Regions from separate parts of the Sedimentibacter sp. B4 genome, predicted to be linked through region 3. Evidence: riboswitches for the same ligand, from Rfam matches in the RefSeq annotation. Region 3 holds a riboswitch; each other region holds the start of a gene.

Region 1 (4,772 bases), on a different contig from region 3:
TAGTATTAGAAATCAGGTACAACTTAAATATCTGATTTGCTATGAATTACAAGCACAGGGCAAGGAGAATCTGAAATTACCCTTTGTGTAACTGAACCAACAAAAAACCTTTTTATTTTTGAAAAACCTCTGTTTCCCATTACAATCAAATCGAAGTTTTCATTTTTTGCTGTTTGAAGTATTACTTCATATGGTTCGCCGATCAATACTTCTTCTTCTGTATGGATATTTGAAAAATCCAGCTTTTCAACAATTGCATTCAATATCTTGCAAGAATTTTCCTTCATTTTGTCTTCTATTTTCTTTTGTTCGGGATCTAATTCTGATATTGCCGAACCATCTACCTGGCTCCATTGCTTTTTATATCTCAAGTAGTTTTGCAAACTTTCAATGTGAACAACAGATAGCAGTTTTATTGTCCCATTGAATTTTTTTGCTACTTCAATAGATTTTTTAACTGCGTTTATGGATGCTGTAGAACCATCAACTGGAACTAGTATTTTCATTAGCAACACTCCTTCATTTCTTATGTTGACTAATATATACCCGGGATTAAATTTTTGAAACTTAAATGTACACCTTATTTTCCTGTAATTATACCAATCAGTCTTTATATTGATCAAACATCATGTCTGTTTCGCCTTTCATGGCATTTGTATTTACACTGTCACATGTCTGACACACCCAGTCTTCTCCATCATAAATAAAATAAGTGAACTTTCCGCATACTGTGCAATAAGCTTCCATATTGCTGTCCATTTCAATTCCTCCTTCCGAGATATTTAATGAATCTTATATTTGAAATAATGTACTATTTTATTTTTACCCATCATTGGAAATTTAAACCTTGAAATAATAAAATTTCTCATTCAATATTATATTATACATATAAAAAGTTGCTCCGCAACTCCGCTAGGGGGACCTATGTCCCCCTTCGGCGTAAAAATGTATACGCGTTTTTGACTCCGCACCCCCCTTAAGGTTAAGGACGTCCCGTCCTTTGCAATCCTCGTTTTTATATAATAGGAAAGAGAACTTTCCTTATTATATAAAAATTGCCTGCATAATGTGCAGGCAGTTTTCTATTCAATTGTTGTTTCTATGATTACTGCATTTTGAACAGCGTCCCACATAACTTCAAAATCCAATGTTCCAGCGATATCACGAAGTTTAAAGTAGTTGTTACCGTCAATATTGTAAGCAGTTAGAGTGACTTTTTCTCCGTTCAAATAAACTTCAGAACTTGATTTAACAGCACCCTTACTTCTTTTTTCATTAGATGAAGCAAGCTCCAGACCAACTGGACTGTATTTTTTATTTTTCACAATATTTATTGCATTTTTGCTGTTGTCCCACTCAACATTGAAGCTTTTTTTGCTTCCATCGAGAATCTTTGCAATGTCCCTAAGCTTGAAGTAATTGCTGTTATCAATGTTGTAAGCTTCAATATTTACATCATTTCCATCAAGTAATACCTTTGATGATGTTGGCACTGCAGTGATACCTGTAATTTTTTCCTCAACAAACGCAAGTCCGTTGTTTATTTTTCTTCCGGAAGTTGAAACATTTGATGCAGGATGGTAAAGAGCAACTGAACCACCTCCATCAAGGCACATGGCGTTTACAAATCCCATTTGCTTCAAAGTTTCTGCTGCATTCTTCACTGTAGCCGATCCCATGTTGCCAATTGTTATGGTACCGTCGGATTTTGTTCCTATAAATGACCTTGCTGCACTGTTTGTGTTGATTTTCGCTTCAAAAAATCCTTCTGCAGGGCCATCGGCAGTAATGTTTCCGTTGATAATTAAGCTTGGACCTGCACCAAGTGCGCTTACAACATCATTCCAGTCTTCAGCATTTGTAAATGTTGTTTTTATGATTACCTTGTAATAAACTTCATCTCCTGTCTTAAAACGCTCATCAAGCAAATAAACAACTGATTGATTATATACTACAGCAAATCCGCCACTTGGAACTATAAAATCTGTAGTGGAAATTTCAGTAACCTTTCCGTTTTTTACTATTGCTGCTTTGGCTCCTGGTTGAAGATTGACTGTTGAACCATATTCAGGAGTAAAAATTGTTATTGCATCTGCTTCAGTGCTTGGATGATTTATTCTCCACGGTATTGACCTGAATTTACCGTTTATGTATACTTCAAAATCAAAGGAAAGCCTGTCTATGATTAATTTGCCTCCTGAAGAAATTCCTGCAACAGATCCGCCATTGCTAATGTGAATTATTTTTCCATTTTTGATTATTGTTCCCCATGGAACAGGAGTTCCATTGTAAGCTTCAAAATAAGTTCCGTTTATTGCAGCAAAAGCTCCTGAGCTTTTTGCCATGTTTGCAAGAGAATCAGAACTATTCATCTGGTTTTCTGCATTTAACACTACTGTCTTTATGTTTGAATTCATTTGTATATTAATATAATTAATGTTTATTCCATTTATGTTAGTGCTTCGGTACGAACTTGTTGCAGCAAAAGTTGGATTGTTGCATAATAGTACACCGGCTAATGTTAAACATAACACATGTTTGAAAAATTTCATATTTATCTCCTTATTCTTTATTTCTCCAATTTTTATAGTTACCTGACTTAATTCTCGCATCAGTAGGCTTTTCAGCATCTTTTGGTATTGCCCAGTCTCTTCCGAATTTTACTGCTCCGTCAATTCTTTTATTTGCACATAATAATTGAACTCTTCTTGGAGAAACACCCCACGAATCTGCTGCATCCTTTATTGTTATGAAGTCCATTTTTCACCTCAAAAAAAATAGCATTGCCATTCAATAGCAATGCAAACTGCAGCTGGCTGCCATTTTAAAGGCCCTTTAGCTTTGCGTCACAGACTTTCGCCTGTTTTGCCAATATGAATTTGTCATAATTATAGTCTTCTTGGCGAACGTTGTCAATACAATTTGTAAATAAAAGGAAAATTTTCTAAAATTATAAAGATTACAATTGTCACTATTAGTCAAATTATCAAACAACTGCTCATTATATTTATGTCTTTAATTGCAATAATAACTATGAAACTTTTAATAGTTTCATGTAGTAATTATTTGTTTTACCAGCTTAATATTAAGTGAGGAGAATATGTATGAAAAAAGTATCGGCATTTGCTTTAACTTTAGTTCTTGCATTGACACCAGTGCAGGCACTTGCATTTTCAAACTTTAACTGGAACGATTTTGACCCGAATAATTTCAACCTAGACAATTTCTACAATTTCAACACCACTGAACCTTCAGCTAATCCAACGGCAGATCCTTCAGTTGTTCCTTCAAGTTCTTCTTCTTATGAAAAAAGAGTAGCGGATCTTGTGAATGTTGAAAGGCAAAAAAACGGTTTGCCTGCACTCAGTTTCAATACAAAAATATCTGACGTGGCAAGATTAAAATCGAAGGATATGGCAGACAACAATTATTTTGCACACCAGTCTCCCACTTACGGGATGGCCGGAGATATGTTGTTAAAATATGGCGTAACTTATTCTGCATGGGGTGAAAATATAGCATCAGGGCAAGACACTCCTGAAGAAGTTGTTTCTCAGTGGATGGGTTCACCTTCACACAGAGCAAATATACTTTCACCTGAATTTATTTATATAGGTGTAGGATACTGGACAGACGCAAGCGGAAAAACGTTTTGGACTCAAATGTTTACCGGAGATGACAAATAATTGCTAACAGATATAATAAAAACTGCGCCAACAGCGCAGTTTTTATTTATTTTATTATAAAGGCATTATTTGCTTTTTAAATTCGTTGTTTACAACCTGAGCCAATGAAGTATATATTGCTGATGATCCGCAGAAAATTCCAACCCATCCTGCAGCAATTTTAATGCTGTGAATTCCTGTAAAATCTCCTATTGATAACATTAAAAACAGTATTGCAAGTGATAAGAATACAATTTGTGTGGCGCGGTTGTGCTTCAAAGTTCCAATAAACATAAATGCTGTAAATATACCCCAAAGCAGCAAGTAAAATCCCATACTTTTTTCATCGGCTGCTTTTATTCCTTCAAAAGGGTTAATCCAAATAAATATAAGCGACCACCAAAAAAATCCGTAAGCTGTAAATGCTGTAGCTCCAAAGGTGTTGTTCTTCAAAAATTCCATTATTCCTGCAATGATTTGAGCTGCTCCGCCCAATGCAAATCCCATTGCTACTATTACTACTGAAAGCGGAATAATATCTGCATTGTGAAGATTGAGAAGCACAGTTGTCAATCCAAATCCTAAAAGGCCTAATGGAGACGGGTTGGCAATTGCCATTTGATTCTCTTTGTTCATGTTTCCTCCAATAAATTTTTATTAATTATTTTAAAATCGTTAGTATGTTAACATACAGAATAGATTTATGCAAGAAATAAATATTCACTTATATAACATTTTTTGCAACTAGCTGGAGAAAACAATTATTGGTAATTCGTCCAAGGAACTTTCATATATTAATTTCAAAATTAAAGTTTTATTTCAACAAAGTTCATTGCAGTTATGCTGTCTTCTTTTACATCACAATCAAGAGCAATTATGTTGACACCTTTTTGTCTTGCTTTAATGAGAGTATCAGCAAATTCCTTGTGTGTTTTAACATTTGAGGTAAAATATTTCACATCCTTCATTTGGACAATGAAAAAAACATAAGCTTCATATCCTTCATCAATGCAGGAGGACAGCTCGTTCAAGTGCTTCAGCCCTCTTTCAGTGGGAGCATCCGGAAACATTACTATTCCGTCCTCTTCCAGTGTTACTCCCTTCACT
Region 2 (4,772 bases), on a different contig from region 3:
CTATAGCTAAATTTGGTTTTTTAGAATTAATTAATGAAAGTGCTTCATCTATGCACGAGGCTTCCATTACCACATCAATATCTTCATCACAAGAAAGTGTTGTTGAAATTCCTTTTCTCACCAATGGATGATCATCTACAACCAGTACGTTCATATTGCAGCTTCTCCTTTCAATAGCATATTAGGAAATGTAATTGTCAATTTAGTTCCATTCATACTTTCAATATTTATTTCTCCATGTAAAATTTTCGATAACTGATGAAGATTTTGTAAGCCTAATCCACTTGTTGAACTCGGTATCATCTCTTTTGTATCGAAACCTACTCCGTCATCAATTATGCTGAGAAGTGTTCTTTCAGCAGAAATATCCAATATAATTTCAATATTTCTTGCTTTTCCATGTCGAACTGCATTTCCTAATCCTTCACATATCATTCTATATAGTGCTTTCTTTTGTTCTGTTGTAAGAATTTCCAAACTTCCATAAATGCTGAATGGAATAGTGACATTATTAAATTTTTTTATGTCATCAACATATCTTTTTATGTCTGCACTAAAACTGCTGCTTCCCGTCTTCTTCCAGCTAAGACCATATATTTTATCTCTAAGTTCTTTCATTGTTAAATCAATAGTATTTCTGTAAACATTTAAATCTTCTTCAATATCTTTTATTTTACAAGAATTTAAATTTTTTATTGTTGAAAACATTCCACAGGATAAACTGAAGAGTCTTTGTAACACGCTGTCATGTATCTCATTGGCTATTCTATTTTGTTCTTCTGAAATAAGCAATCTTTCATTAACTTCTTCTAAAGTTAATCGTTCAAATGCATTAGACAGAAGTTCAGATAAAAATTGCAGCTGATAAGCACTGTTTTCATAAATTATACTTTCTTGATTTGTTGTAATTTCCATCCCTAGCAAACCATATGTTGAATAGTTGTTTCCAACATGCATAATTAAAAAATTAGCATCACACAGACATAACTCATATGGAACATTAAATTCAATATTGTCCATGTCTTTTAATATATGTTCTTCAATTGAGCGTAAATTATGGTAATTCTCATCAGATGAAAGTATTTTGCTATATTCAGCTGTTATGTCATAGTAAAAAACAACATTTGTTTTAGTAATTCTTTTAATGTGATCAAATGAAAGTTTTATTATTCCTTCTCTATTTCCTTGATTAGCTAAAATACTTACTGATTGATATAATTCCTTAATATGATCTAGGGATTCAAGTATCCTGACATTTGCTATTTTTAGCTGAATATTAGTTTCTTCAAGATTTTTGCTTGTTTCTTTAGTCTTATTAATGGAAATTACTATAACTTGAAAAGCAACAACTATCATAATAAAACTTAATAAAAGATTGGAGTCTTTAATTATAGATTCCGGAACGTATGTGCTATTATTTGTAAAATATTTCATAATTATTCCATAACATAAAAGGTATATTAAAAAAATCACCCAGCCAAAACCCTTTTTCAAAAATACAACGCTTATTAAAATTGTATTTAAACTATACCAAATGAATGGGCTGTTAATTCCACCCGTCGGCACCAAAAGCAATGTATTTCCCACAATTTCAATAACAAGTAAAATTTTAATGCTTTTTTGCGACTTTTCGTATATTGGGTACAAGTAAGATAAAATCACCGATGAAACAAAAATACACCCAATAATGACAATTTTTCTTATAAAGTCATGTCCTTGATTATTTAAAAAATAAAAAACAGATGTTATAATAAACGATATAAATCTATAAGAAACCAATATCTTTGATTCATCTGACTTATCCTTAAAAAAAGTTAAACTATTTTTTAATAATTTTGTATTCAATACAATCACCTTATAAAAGATATTTATTCTTTGCTGATTTATTTTGAACATAATAAAACCAACTAAATTAGTTGGCCGGTTGCACCACTTGCTCCATATGTCCCAGGTGCCCAGTTTTAGAACATACATCACAGCATCGCAATAATATTTTTTATTATAGCAACTGTGATATTTACAAATTGTCGTAATATGTTATTTAAGTTCAACTTATTAAATTTTAAAAAATAATTGGGGTATAATTTTAGCTTCTTTTACAACATTTTGTCGAAATACATCTAAAGAATAAAGCTTTTACAACAATATTTCCTAAAAACAAAAACCCGCCTCCTAAAGGATTGCGGGTATTTTACATTATATTATTTAATTTCATTTTGGCGGAGAAAGGGGGATTCGAACCCCCGATACAGTTTCCCGTATACACGCTTTCCAGGCGTGCTCCTTAAACCACTCGGACATCTCTCCACAGTGCCTTTCAGCAAAAGTAATTATATCCTAAACCATTGCCATATGTCAATGGTTTTTTAAGGTAAACAAGATGAGATCCTTCACTGTCGTTAGTATGACAGCATAATGGTTTGTCAAAAGTCTGAGAGAGCCATAGCTCTCTCGATTTACTTCCTATGCTTATCTCTTTGTTCCGAAGAAGAACAAAGTTATTCCACCCTGGCCCAGGTGCGAACCAATTATGGGACCTATGTCGTTGATAATTATTTCTTTTACACTGAAATTTTCTCTGACCATTTTAGCCAGATATTCTGCATCTTCCAGACAGTCGCAGTGGCCGATGAAAATGGTCTGTCCTTCCGGGTTCACGCATGTTTCTGTCATTTTGTCAAGAAGTGCTCCCAGAGATTTTTTTCTTCCCCTTACATTGTCAACAGCCATAAGCATTCCGTCATCGTCCACGTGAAGAATTGGCTTCACATTCAATGCAGTTCCTATGGTTGCTTTTACAGCGCTGATTCTTCCACCTCTTTTTAAGTGGTTAAGATCATCAACAGTGAACCAGTGGCATGTGTGCGGAATATTTTCAATTACCCAATCATGAACCTGATCCAGTGAATATCCGTCTCTTTTCAATTTTGCAGCAGAATATACCAACAGCCCTTGTCCTATGTTGGCGCTTTTGGTGTCTACACATTTTATAACTGATTCAGGATATTTTTCTTTAAGTTCTTCGGAAGCAATGAGAGATGCCTGGTAAGTGCCGCTTAGTCCTGATGAAAAACCAAGGTACAATATGTCATTTCCTTTTTCCAGTTCAGGTGAAAAATGCTCTTCAAATGTTTTTGAATTCACAAGAGCTGTTGTTGAACGCTCTCCATTTTTCAGTCTTTCATAAAAAACCTTTATATCCAGCTCCCTGTGGTCAGGATAATCCACATAACTTTCATTTTCAAAACCAAAAACCATGGGTATAACCTTAATGTCTAGTTCTTCAATTATATCAATCGGAAGGTCTGCAGTTGATTCTGTAAAAATTACATAATTTCTCATGTTTATATTCCCCTTCTGTATTCGCATTTTAAGTATCAGGATAATATTAGCATATTGTAATATTATTTTCAACAGATAAAAATTAATGTTTCGTTCTTGTTATTTCAGGGTATCTATACAACATAAGTAGTATAAAACTTAAATAAGATAACATATATAATTCAGGAGGAATAAATGAATAAAATAGGTATAATTTTAGGAAGCACAAAACCTGGACGCAACGGTGAAGCTGTTGCAAAGTGGGTTTATGATATAGCAAAGAAACGTGAGGATGCTCAGTTTGAACTGGTGGATATAAAGGATTATGATCTTCCGCTTTATGACGAGCCATATCCTGCAATGATGCAGCAGTATACAAAGGACCACACAAAAAAATGGTCTGCAAAAATCAAGGAATTTGATGGTTTTGTGTTTGTTACTGCTGAATACAACCACAGCATTCCAGGGGCATTGAAAAATGCAATAGACTTTTTGTCAGTTGAATGGAACAACAAAGCCTGCGGAATAGTCAGCTACGGAAGTGCAGGAGGTGCCAGAGCAGCCGAACATTTAAGGCAGGTTGCAGCTGAACTTCAAATGGCAGATGTAAGAGCCCAGGTAATGCTTTCATTGTTCACAGACTTTGAAAACATGAGCGTGTTTAAACCGGATCCACGCCATGAAACTTCAGTCAATGATGTTTTAAACCAGGTAATAGCCTGGAGCGGTGCTTTAAAAACTTTAAGAAAATAAAATATAAATCAGGCAAGCTTAGTTCAAGCTTGCCTGTTGCTTTCAAAACTCATGTATAAATCGTAAAATTCTGTCTTGTGACGTATGAAAGAATCAATGATTTCCGGATCAAAATGACTTCCTCTTTCATCTACCATATAGTTGAAACTTTCATCAAAAGAAAATTGCTTCTTGTATGGACGCTTGCTTGTGAGAGCATCAAATACATCTGCAACTGCAACAATTCTTGCGCTTAATGGAATGTCTCTTCCTGATTTGTGTCCAGGATACCCTGTTCCATTCCATTTTTCGTGATGTCCTTCCACAATCTCTATACCCATCTGAAACATGCTGTAACTTAATTTAGCAATGTTGCTTTCTGCACTTCTTAAAACCTCGACACCATAAGCAACATGTCTTTTCATTTCATCATATTCTTCAGCTGTAAGTCTTCCGGGCTTTAGCAAAATTCCATCCTTCACTCCAACTTTTCCTATATCATGCATTGGGCTGAATCGCTCAATATTCTTTAAAAATGACACGTCGATAATATCTTCAAAACGTCTGTCTTCCATTAAAAATTCAGATATCTTAACAGCATAGGCCGTCATCCTGTCAAGATGATCACCTGTATCCTCATCTCTTGCTTCAGCCATTTTTGTAAGTGCAAGAAGTGTACTGTAAAGCATTTCATCTATGAAAATATTTTTGTTCAGACT
Region 3 (4,772 bases):
TATTGTTTTTAAAGGCTGCATCATTATTTTGTTTACTGCCGGGAGAACTTCAGCCGCAAACTCTCTTGAGCATCTGTAGATTTTGTCTTCAACTATTACATATGTGAAGTCCTTGGAATTTGTTATAAAAGATATGTACAGGTTTGTTGTAAGATTGTACTGACCAGTCAAGGGATCTTCGGATATGTAAAAAACAGCCTCGGGGTCTTTGTTTACAAATGTTATTTCCTTGAACTCGTACTTGTAGCCGTGACATTCAACAGTGTTATTTTCGAACAAGTCAAAAAAACTAGTCAAATGAATAAGGAAATATTTTAAAGGCACGACCGCTTGTAGTATAGGCACTGTATGCACTTACAGTCTTGGCTACAACCTGTGTGTATGTATCTGCTTCATCCCTCAGGAACAGTGCCAGGGGAATAGACTCTTTTTCAAAACCGCTCAGTTCATGGTTGAACTCCAGGTTTTTCCCGTAAGAAACAAGTGTTGAATGTTTTATACAGCTTGCCAGTTCATAGGCATCTTTCACAACGTACTGTCTCTTATCTCCAATTGTGAATTCTATTCCTATTTCATCTTTGCCTGTTATGTTGATTATTGGCGTAAGACTTACCGTTCCTTCTTTTTGTTCAATTTTCACGCTTTCTTTTATTTTGTTCTCGTAAACTTTTATCAAATCTTCAAGAGGGTAGTTTCGAACCGGTGACTGATTTTGATTTTCCTTGAATACAACATTTCTTGAAGAAACTGTCTTCAAATCGTAGCTGTAGTAAATTTTCATCATGGCTGCTGCAATGTGTTTGCACGCACCGTGATTTTCCTTGAATGCAACACAATTACAGGCAAAATCAGCAATGTCTCCTTCGTTATCAATTGAAACAGAAGTTTCATAGGAAGAAGTTCCGGTGCCTCTTACCCTTGTGGAATACTTCAGGTAAAATCCCACTGTTTCCTGGTTGTATACTCTTTCGGAACTGAATTTTCCAACGTGGTTTTCCCTGTAGTAGGCTGCTCCTTTTTTGAATGATGATTCATTTGCAGAGCAGTTTTTTATATCATCTAGGTTGAAATTGATTTTTTCCATTTAATCTCCGGTTTTTTATTATTATTCTGCATTTTGTCCGTTTATTTATTATATCACACAGATTAAATAAGACAACGCAGAAAAAATATTTGTTCTTTCTTAACCATAAAAACTTTTTTGCGGGTCATATTTTTGGGTATATATAAGTATATCTTAATTAAACCGGATGCCCGGAATTAAACTATGCAAATATCAGAATTTTTCTGCGCGGTTTTTTGATGTAAATATGACATAAGACATTTTAAATAATAATTAGAGGAGGCAGTATGGGGAACATAACATATGTTTCATGGGAACTCATAGGAAACTTTATGGAAAGAGCTTTTGAAGCTGTAGGTGTGCCTGCAGATGAAGCAAAAATATGCGCCGATGTGCTGATGGAAAGCGACAGGAGAGGAATTGAAAGTCATGGCTGCAACCGCTTCAAGACAATATATATAGACAGAATAAAAGAAGGAATTCAAAGCCCTGTAACCTTATTTGAAGTTATAAAGGAAACTGCAACTACATCTGTTGTTGACGGTCATGATGGAATGGGAATGATAGTTGGATATAAATCAATGAACATGGCAATTGAAAAAGCAAAAAAGTACGGAATGGGAATGGTTGCTGCAAGAAATTCAACCCATTATGGCATAGCAGGGTATTATGCCATGATGGCAGCAAAACAAAACATGATAGGAATAACTGGAACCAATGCGCGGCCATCTATTGCTCCCACATTCGGAGTTGAAAACATGCTTGGAACAAATCCCATAACATTTGCCATGCCCACCGATGAGGATTTCCCTTTTGTTCTTGACTGTGCCACAAGCATTACACAAAGAGGAAAAATAGAATATTATGCCAGGAACGGTATGGAAACGCCAAAAGGTGCCGTAATAGACCAGGACGGTCTTCCCATGACAAACAGCATGCAGATTTTATCGGACCTCACAAGCGGGAAAGCAGCACTTGCTCCACTTGGCGGTATAGGAGAAGACACTGGAGGGCACAAGGGATACGGATATGCCACGGTTGTAGAAATACTTTCAGCTGCCCTGCAGGCAGGAAGTTTTTTAAGGATGTTGAATGGCACAAATGAAGACGGTGGGAAAATTCCATATCATCTTGGTCATTTTTTCATAGCCATAGACACGGAAGCATTCCTGGGAGCAGAGGAGTTTAAACATACGGCAGGTGAAATATTAAGAGAACTTCGCGGTTCAAAAAAAGCCAAAAACCAAGACAGAATATACACTGCAGGTGAAAAGGAATATTTAAGCTGGCTTGAAAGAAAAGGCAAGGGAGTGCCCCTGGGAATATCTGTGCAGAAAGACCTGGTTAAAGTAAGAGATGAACTCAATATCAATATAACATTTCCCTTTGAATGATAAAAAGTGTATGTGTTTCTTGTGAAGGATTTAGTTCTTGCAAAGCATACAGCTATTTTAAAAAATATCAAAAATTTTCCCAAAAAATCAATAATAATTGTTGCATTTTTGACAGTAATGAAGTATTATATTTCCATACGATAATAGCAAACTTGTCGAAAGGCAAGGACGCAAAGCCATGGGTCTAAAGTGAGTACTATGATTGCCAGGTTGCCGAAGAGAGATGGATAGACATATTCAGCTGTATGCTTGGGCATACAGCTTTTGTTTTTCTTAAAGGAAATCGTTTTTGATAAGGAGGAATGATTTATGTCAACAGTTGACACTTTAACCGGAAACGGTATGGATGACTTGAAGGAACTGCAGCAGAGATTGAACTATGAATCAATCAAACATCAATTCAGACCTAAACTGATCGGGGGCTTAAACGAAGATGATGTTTCTCAATATATTGAATACATTGAGGACAAGTTTCACAAGCTTGAGCAGGAAAACAAAAAATATATGGATTTGAATTATAATCTGAAAAAACAACTTGAAGTTCAAATTGAAGAAAATATGAGCCTACAGGAAAATATGGATGATTCAAAGCAAAGGATTAATATTTTCATAGCAGAAAATAAAAATAAAGATGCTTTGATCAAGACAATGAATGATAACTTCAGTTTGGAAAAAGAAGCATTACAAAACGAAATTCTTAAAATAAAAGAAGGACGTGAAGAGCTGGAAAACATGCTTTCAGAAGCAAGAATCACAATTTCGGAATCAGAGGAATACAAAGCTAGACTTGAAGAAAACAACAGTCAGTTGAAATCAAGAATGAACATTATTGAAAAAGAAAACGAAAAAATTGAAATCCTTATGGAAGACATAAGCATTTTGACAGATGAAAAAGCAAGTCTTGAAAAAATGCTGTCGGAAATGAGCATTAAAACAAATCAAGTTAATGAATATGAAGTAAGGCAGAAGGAACTTGAAAGTAAGCTTAATGACTTAGAACCTGAACTTATACAATCAAGAGAATATGCAGCAGAACTTGAAGAAAACAGCAATGTAATGGCTGCAAAGCTGACTGAACTGGAAAATAAAACAAAATCAATGGAAGATTCCAATGCACAAATAGATAAATTATGCCAGGAGCTTAAAAATCAGCTTGAAGCAGAAAAATCCAAAAACGAAAAACAGATGATGTATCTTGAAATGTCCAAACAGAAAATCACAAGTTTGGAAGCAACTGTAAAAGAAAGTATGACTGAGCTTGAAGAACAAAGAAAGATATCCGAGAGGGCAGAACAGGAGCTGCAGCTTGAAAAGGCAAAGGCTTCAAGCAGTAAAATAAACGGATTCAAAGAAGAACTTGAAAGTATCTATAAAAAGATAGAAGTTCTTGAAAATGAAGCAGCACAGCACGTGAAAAACATCAACGAACTGCAACAGCAGCTTTCTTTAGAGCAAATCCGTGCAAACAAGGCTGAAAACAATCTTACGGCCTATTCTAAATTGGTTTCTGATTTCAAGGACAAATTTGAAAAGGAACAAAACATGCTGGAAGCACAGTACAGGAACTTTCTGAACAACCGCAGTCAGCTTCATTCAGAAATAAGCGACTTGGTTGAAATCAATATAATTTAATAGTAAGTCGGATTGAATACAAGGGGAATCCCATATAACTGAAATTGTTTGACAATCGGGATAGAGTTAAATATCCGATAACTGTTATGAAATTGCCGCCAAATATGGCGGTTTTTTTATAATTAGGCATTTGGCGTTGAATCCGGATATCAATACGAGGGGAGAGTCTTGTGCTCTCCCGCAGATGCAAATAAATGATATCGAAATTTATGTATCAATAATCCTTGCTTTCCCATTCTGCAATGTATTTAGAGAGTTCATCTTCCATAATTGGCACGCGGTTGCCCTGAGCTCCGCAGTTGAGGCATTTGTCATTTTTAAAACCCTGTTTTGTGCATTTATCCACCACAGTCTGATCGCATCCGTAGTTGCCGCATTCAGTGCATCTGAATACAGGATTTTTGCACGGGTGTCCTGATTTAATTCCGTCGCAACTTGCCACATGAACTTTTTCTTCTTCAGTCATTTCAATATGACGTTTCTGGTTTAATTTGCCGCCTCTAAACCAAAACTTATTGTTAGGGGATACTTCTGGCATAAAAATCACTCCTCACGTATTTATTTAAATAAGATATACCCATAAAACTTTTACATAATCAAAATGAGTCATATTTTGTCAATTAATTTTAAATTCGCAAAATTTGACAAACATAATTTAATTAATTTTATTATATTTAAATTAA
Region 4 (4,772 bases), on a different contig from region 3:
GCAATTGTTAACCTTGAACTTTATTTTTCTTATTTATGATTATACCAGCTATTATCATAAATAACCCAATAGCAGCTAAAATCCACGTGTTAAATACCGTTCCGGTATCAGGAAGTGTTCCTTTAGGAACAGCACTTTCCTCTATTGTTTCATCTTCAACAGGAACATCTGGGCTAGACGGCTCATCCGGCGCCTGTAATATTTCTCCTCTCGGAACATCCGGATCTTCTATTGGAATTAACTCCTCTTCTTCATCTTCGCCGTCATCTTCATCTTCTTCCTCTTCATCTTCATCATCCTCTTCGTCGTCAGGATCATTAACTCTTGTTACTGTTACAGATACATTAGCTAAAGCTGTTACTTCATTGTCATCATCATCAACAGCTTTTGCTACAACTGTATTTGGGTACGTTCCTATATCTGTATAAATCTTTGTGCCTGTCATGGCAATAGTTGATTCACCAGGTTCGAGATTTACATCATCAGGTAATTTTATTTTGCCTATTACATTATCTTCAACGCTTGTAACAGTTACCGGTACTGTTCCGATGTTTTTAACTATATATGTGTATGTGAACTGTCCGCCAGGCACTGCCATACTTGTTGGATTAGCTGTCTTTGTCACTGATATAATCGGTTTTGTGTCTGTTACGGTTACTGTAGCACTAGCTGTGTTGGTGACTTCCTCTTCACCATTGACAGCTTTGACAGTTACAATGTTTGTATAAACTCCATCATCTGTGTAAGTGTGCTTGCCTGTCATTGCTGCTGTTGATTCTCCAGGTGCAAGTTCAACATCTGATGGCAATGTTATCAATCCAATTACATCATCACTTACACTTTTTACTGTCACAGGTATATTACCATTATTTTTAACAACATACGTATATGTGAACTCTCCACCAGGCTCTGCCATAACAATAGGATCTGCTGTCTTTGTTACTATAATACTTGCATCTGAATTTGTTACTGTTACAAAAGCAACTGCTGTGGCTGAGGCTTCATTATCGTCATCATCTTCAGCTTTAGCTGTTACTGTATTAGAATAAGTACCTGGTTCAGTGTATGTTTTAACTCCTGTCATAGCTGTTGTTGATTCACCTGGAGCAAGTTCTACGTCTGCCGGCAATATTATGGTGCCTATTACATTATCTTCTACGCTTGTTACTGTCACCGGCACAATACCATTATTTTTAACCACATAAGTATATGTGAACACTCCGCCTGATTTAGGCAGACTCGTTGGGTTTGCCACCTTTGTCACTGTGATACTTGGTAATGTATCTGTTACAGTTACATTAGCAGAATCTGTATCAGTAATTGTATTATTTTTATTATCCTTTGCTGTTGCAATTACTGTATTTGTATACACTCCATCGTCTGTGTACGTATATTTGGCTGTCATTGCTGTTGTGGATTCTCCTGGAGCAAGTTCTACATCTGCAGGAAGTTCAATGGTACCTATTATGTCATCCACAACACTTGTCAATGTTACCGGAACTGTTCCAATATTCTTAACAACATATGTGTAAGTAAACTCTCCACCCGGCTCTGCCATTGTCAACGGACTAGCTGATTTAGTTACTTCAATTTTTCCATATACAGTCTCTGCTCCATCTTTAATCTGAAGTTGATTGTCTTGCGACTTGCTTCCTTTCCATTCGGAGCTGTATGGACCAAGCTTGTTGTGATAAGGTGACCCATGAATTTCGCTTGCACCCATGCCAAGGCCCCAGCCTTCTGGCCCTTCAACACCCATAGCTATATGAGAAGCATATATAATCATTACTTCATCAGCATCGCCTTCCCAACTGACTTTAAAGCCAAGAGTGCTGTCTTTATTTGAATTTCCGTCCAGCTGGTTATTCATGGTTATTGAAGCATCCGTGATTGGTTTATTGGAAAAAATATAGATTCTTCGTTCTCCGTTAGTATCCTCGTATGCATCTTCCTTTTCTGTAGCATAATTGTTTGTTGGTATAGGAATATATGTTACATTATCGTTCAGTCTTTCTATGTCTTCTTCATCAATGTCATACCATATCCATCCTTCATCCCATATCTGACCGGATGTTGACTCTGCCTGATCATAACCTACTATAAAGTCATAGGCATACTTTCCGCCTTTTGTAAACTGGTATTCGAAATCAACATAGTGTATTCCACTGCCTGTGGTAATATCATTCAATATAAGACGTTGTGGGACAGATCTGCCTTCTGCATATGTAGAATTGTTTCGGTTAAGATCTCCGTTTATCCATTTTTGATTGCCAGATTCATCTGCAAACTGTTTCCAATTTGAAGTCGTTGCCTGTGCTGTCAATGGTATTCCCAGCGTTATAAGCATTACAGATAATACTATCGCTAATATTCTTTTGTGGGTATTGATTTTTCTCATAATTTATTCTCCTTTCTAAATTTGAAAATCCCAATAAAATTGTTGCTTTGTTCTTTTAAACAAAAGCTAAAGATATATTTTCTTCTAACGTTATTTCTAAAATAAAAAAGCTGCAAAATAATTTTATATTAATTTGCAGCTGAACTATCATAGTAGTTTCATACATTAGACTTCATAGCTTTGCGTCACTATTTTTCAATAGTTTTGCCAATATTAAATTGTATTTAATTTATACCACAAAAAAGCAACTATAAACATTTTAAAAAATATTTCCCTTATTAATATGTTTTGTAAATAAATATGTTAATTTATAGAATATATTCTTTATTCTACATAATTTCAACTTGACTACAATATCTGAAAATTCAACAAAAAAACAACCACCATTAGTGGTTGTTTTTATTGTTATGCTTACGGCCAAACTTTATTAGCCTTTAATCCTGTCCAAAGCTCGTCACCGTCTTCTTCATATATATAATTGTGACTGTTGGTTGCTTCCATTACAGCTTCGAAGTACCATTTATCACTTGTACTATCCGGCCAGAACATTGCATCTGGATGTATATTTTCTTCCGGAACTGCTCTTTCCAATACATTGTTAATCAATGTCATTGCTTCAGCTCTTGTTATATCTTGTTCAGGTTTAAATGTTAAATCTGGATAACCTTTAATCCATCCCTTGATTTCAGAAGATGTTATATACTTTTCAGCCCAATGACCAAATATGTCTGTGAAATTACTTGTACTGCCTAGCTCTAGTTTATCGAACTTAGCCGCAATAGTTGCAAATTCTGCTCTGCTAATAGGATCTGACGGCTTAAATGTTCCATCAGGATAGCCTTTGATTATACCAGCATTGTATAATGTTGATATTGCACGATTTGACCATCCATGATTTTCTAAATCCGTAAATGGATTCGAATCGCTTAACAAATTGTTTCTGCTTTCATCTGTCAGCAGTCTGTAGAAAATCATTGCCACTTCTTCCCTGGTTATATTGTTAAGAGGTCTAACATCTCCCTCTGGATAACCAATTATGTACGCAAAGTGATCTAATTTTTCAAGGTCTGCCAACGGTACTTCTGGATCAGGAATATCTTCATCGTCGTCATCATCATCATCGTCCCTGTTTCTGTCATAGAACAAATCAAATGTAGTTGTTATTACATACTCAATTGCTGTTCCAGTAATTGCTGAACCTGAAGTGGTATCTATAACAACTGGTATTTCAATTGTATCAACTGTTTGATTGTAGTTTACATATGTATAACCAGAATCATAATGCAGCTGTACATAATTTGTTATGTTGCTTACAGTACCTTCACCTTCGGCTTCATATCTCTTGTTATAATTGTTTGTGTTGTAACCGGTTTCATACATCCAGTTAATCTTATAGAAATCAGATTCTATAACTTCATATTCTGAATAGTAAAAATCAATTACATTTCCGCTTGTTCCTAAAGTTATTGATTTTTCAGTTTGACCAACTTTGTTGTAATTTGCTATATCCTTTGCTACTTCAGTAACAAGAGTTCCATAAATACCAGACTTTGTTACAGTTGGTGCTACTGGCAAACCAGTACCCAATTCCAAATAGTTTATTGTATATTCGACTTTATCTATTGTGTTAATAACAGTAAAGCCATCTTCAACACTACCAGTTATACCAGGGGTATAGCCTTCAATATCAGATTCTGATAATCTGTATTCTGAGTAATCAACCTTGTTCCTAATCCAATAGTATTCAGGATTATATTCATATTTTGGTAACTTGAACGAATCCTGCCATTCATTTTCATCATTTAATATCAATGTGTGATTTGTTGGTTCACCATTGGCGTCAATCAAAGTTACTGTTACTTCATCTCCTTTAGGACCTTCCCATACCTTCGTTACCGGAACATTAATAGCTTCAACATTGTAAACTCTAAAGCCATCGCTCATTCCCCAATTTTCTACTTCTGTAATGTAATTATCCAGAGTAACCTCTTCAATTGTATAATTTGAATAATCTATTACATTATTGTTTCCATCATATTTCGGTAATACAAATCTTCCTGACCATTTATTATAATCATCTGGTTCTATCGTTATTGAAGCTGCCACATCACCATTTTCATCAATCAAATGTAATTCAATGCTTTCTGGCCTTTGAACAGATTGTACTCTAAACATTGGCTGTTCATATTGTGGCTCTTCTAAACCGTCAATCCAAATCTTAGCTACTGGTATCTCCACTGTTTCTGTTGTATAGTACAATCTCAAAACTGCTGATCCACCTGCAACAATTACTGCACTATTGACATCATCTGACGTGTAAATCCATCCAATGAATGTACCCTGGTAGTCATCATCATATACAGTTGTTCCTGTT

Evidence for each region. Region 3 has a riboswitch for cyclic di-GMP ahead of BN358_RS19810 (hypothetical protein). Riboswitches for the same ligand answer to the same signal wherever they lie in the genome.
Region 1: another riboswitch for cyclic di-GMP. It lies ahead of BN358_RS14815 (helix-turn-helix domain-containing protein); the one in region 3 lies ahead of BN358_RS19810 (hypothetical protein).
Region 2: another riboswitch for cyclic di-GMP. It lies ahead of BN358_RS08070 (sensor histidine kinase); the one in region 3 lies ahead of BN358_RS19810 (hypothetical protein).
Region 4: another riboswitch for cyclic di-GMP. It lies ahead of BN358_RS00465 (LPXTG cell wall anchor domain-containing protein); the one in region 3 lies ahead of BN358_RS19810 (hypothetical protein).

What each region holds. Positions count from the first base shown of each region.
Region 1 is NZ_CANG01000906.1:98,151-102,922, forward strand. Features, by position in the region: gene BN358_RS14805 (universal stress protein) at 24-506, opposite strand; gene BN358_RS27120 (hypothetical protein) at 604-759, opposite strand; gene BN358_RS14810 (phosphodiester glycosidase family protein) at 1,083-2,552, opposite strand; gene BN358_RS14815 (helix-turn-helix domain-containing protein) at 2,563-2,760, opposite strand; cyclic di-GMP riboswitch class I at 2,805-2,880, opposite strand; gene BN358_RS14820 (CAP domain-containing protein) at 3,105-3,686, shown strand; gene BN358_RS14825 (GPR1/FUN34/YaaH family transporter) at 3,741-4,301, opposite strand; gene sfsA (DNA/RNA nuclease SfsA) at 4,472-4,772, opposite strand, start outside.
Region 2 is NZ_CANG01000038.1:200,417-205,188, forward strand. Features, by position in the region: gene BN358_RS08065 (response regulator transcription factor) at 1-154, opposite strand, end outside; gene BN358_RS08070 (sensor histidine kinase) at 151-1,845, opposite strand; cyclic di-GMP riboswitch class II at 1,910-1,993, opposite strand; tRNA gene BN358_RS08075 (tRNA-Ser) at 2,218-2,307, opposite strand; gene BN358_RS08080 (DegV family protein) at 2,470-3,342, opposite strand; gene BN358_RS08085 (NADPH-dependent FMN reductase) at 3,517-4,074, shown strand; gene BN358_RS08090 (HD domain-containing phosphohydrolase) at 4,098-4,772, opposite strand, start outside.
Region 3 is NZ_CANG01000959.1:1,783-6,554, reverse strand. Features, by position in the region: gene BN358_RS19825 (DEAD/DEAH box helicase) at 1-279, opposite strand, end outside; gene BN358_RS19820 (SWIM zinc finger domain-containing protein) at 290-1,084, opposite strand; gene BN358_RS19815 (Ldh family oxidoreductase) at 1,351-2,457, shown strand; cyclic di-GMP riboswitch class I at 2,593-2,675, shown strand; gene BN358_RS19810 (hypothetical protein) at 2,767-4,089, shown strand; gene BN358_RS19805 (hypothetical protein) at 4,304-4,627, opposite strand.
Region 4 is NZ_CANG01000004.1:21,442-26,213, forward strand. Features, by position in the region: gene BN358_RS00465 (LPXTG cell wall anchor domain-containing protein) at 8-2,398, opposite strand; cyclic di-GMP riboswitch class I at 2,530-2,617, opposite strand; partial or broken gene BN358_RS00470 (S-layer homology domain-containing protein) at 2,810-4,772, opposite strand, start outside.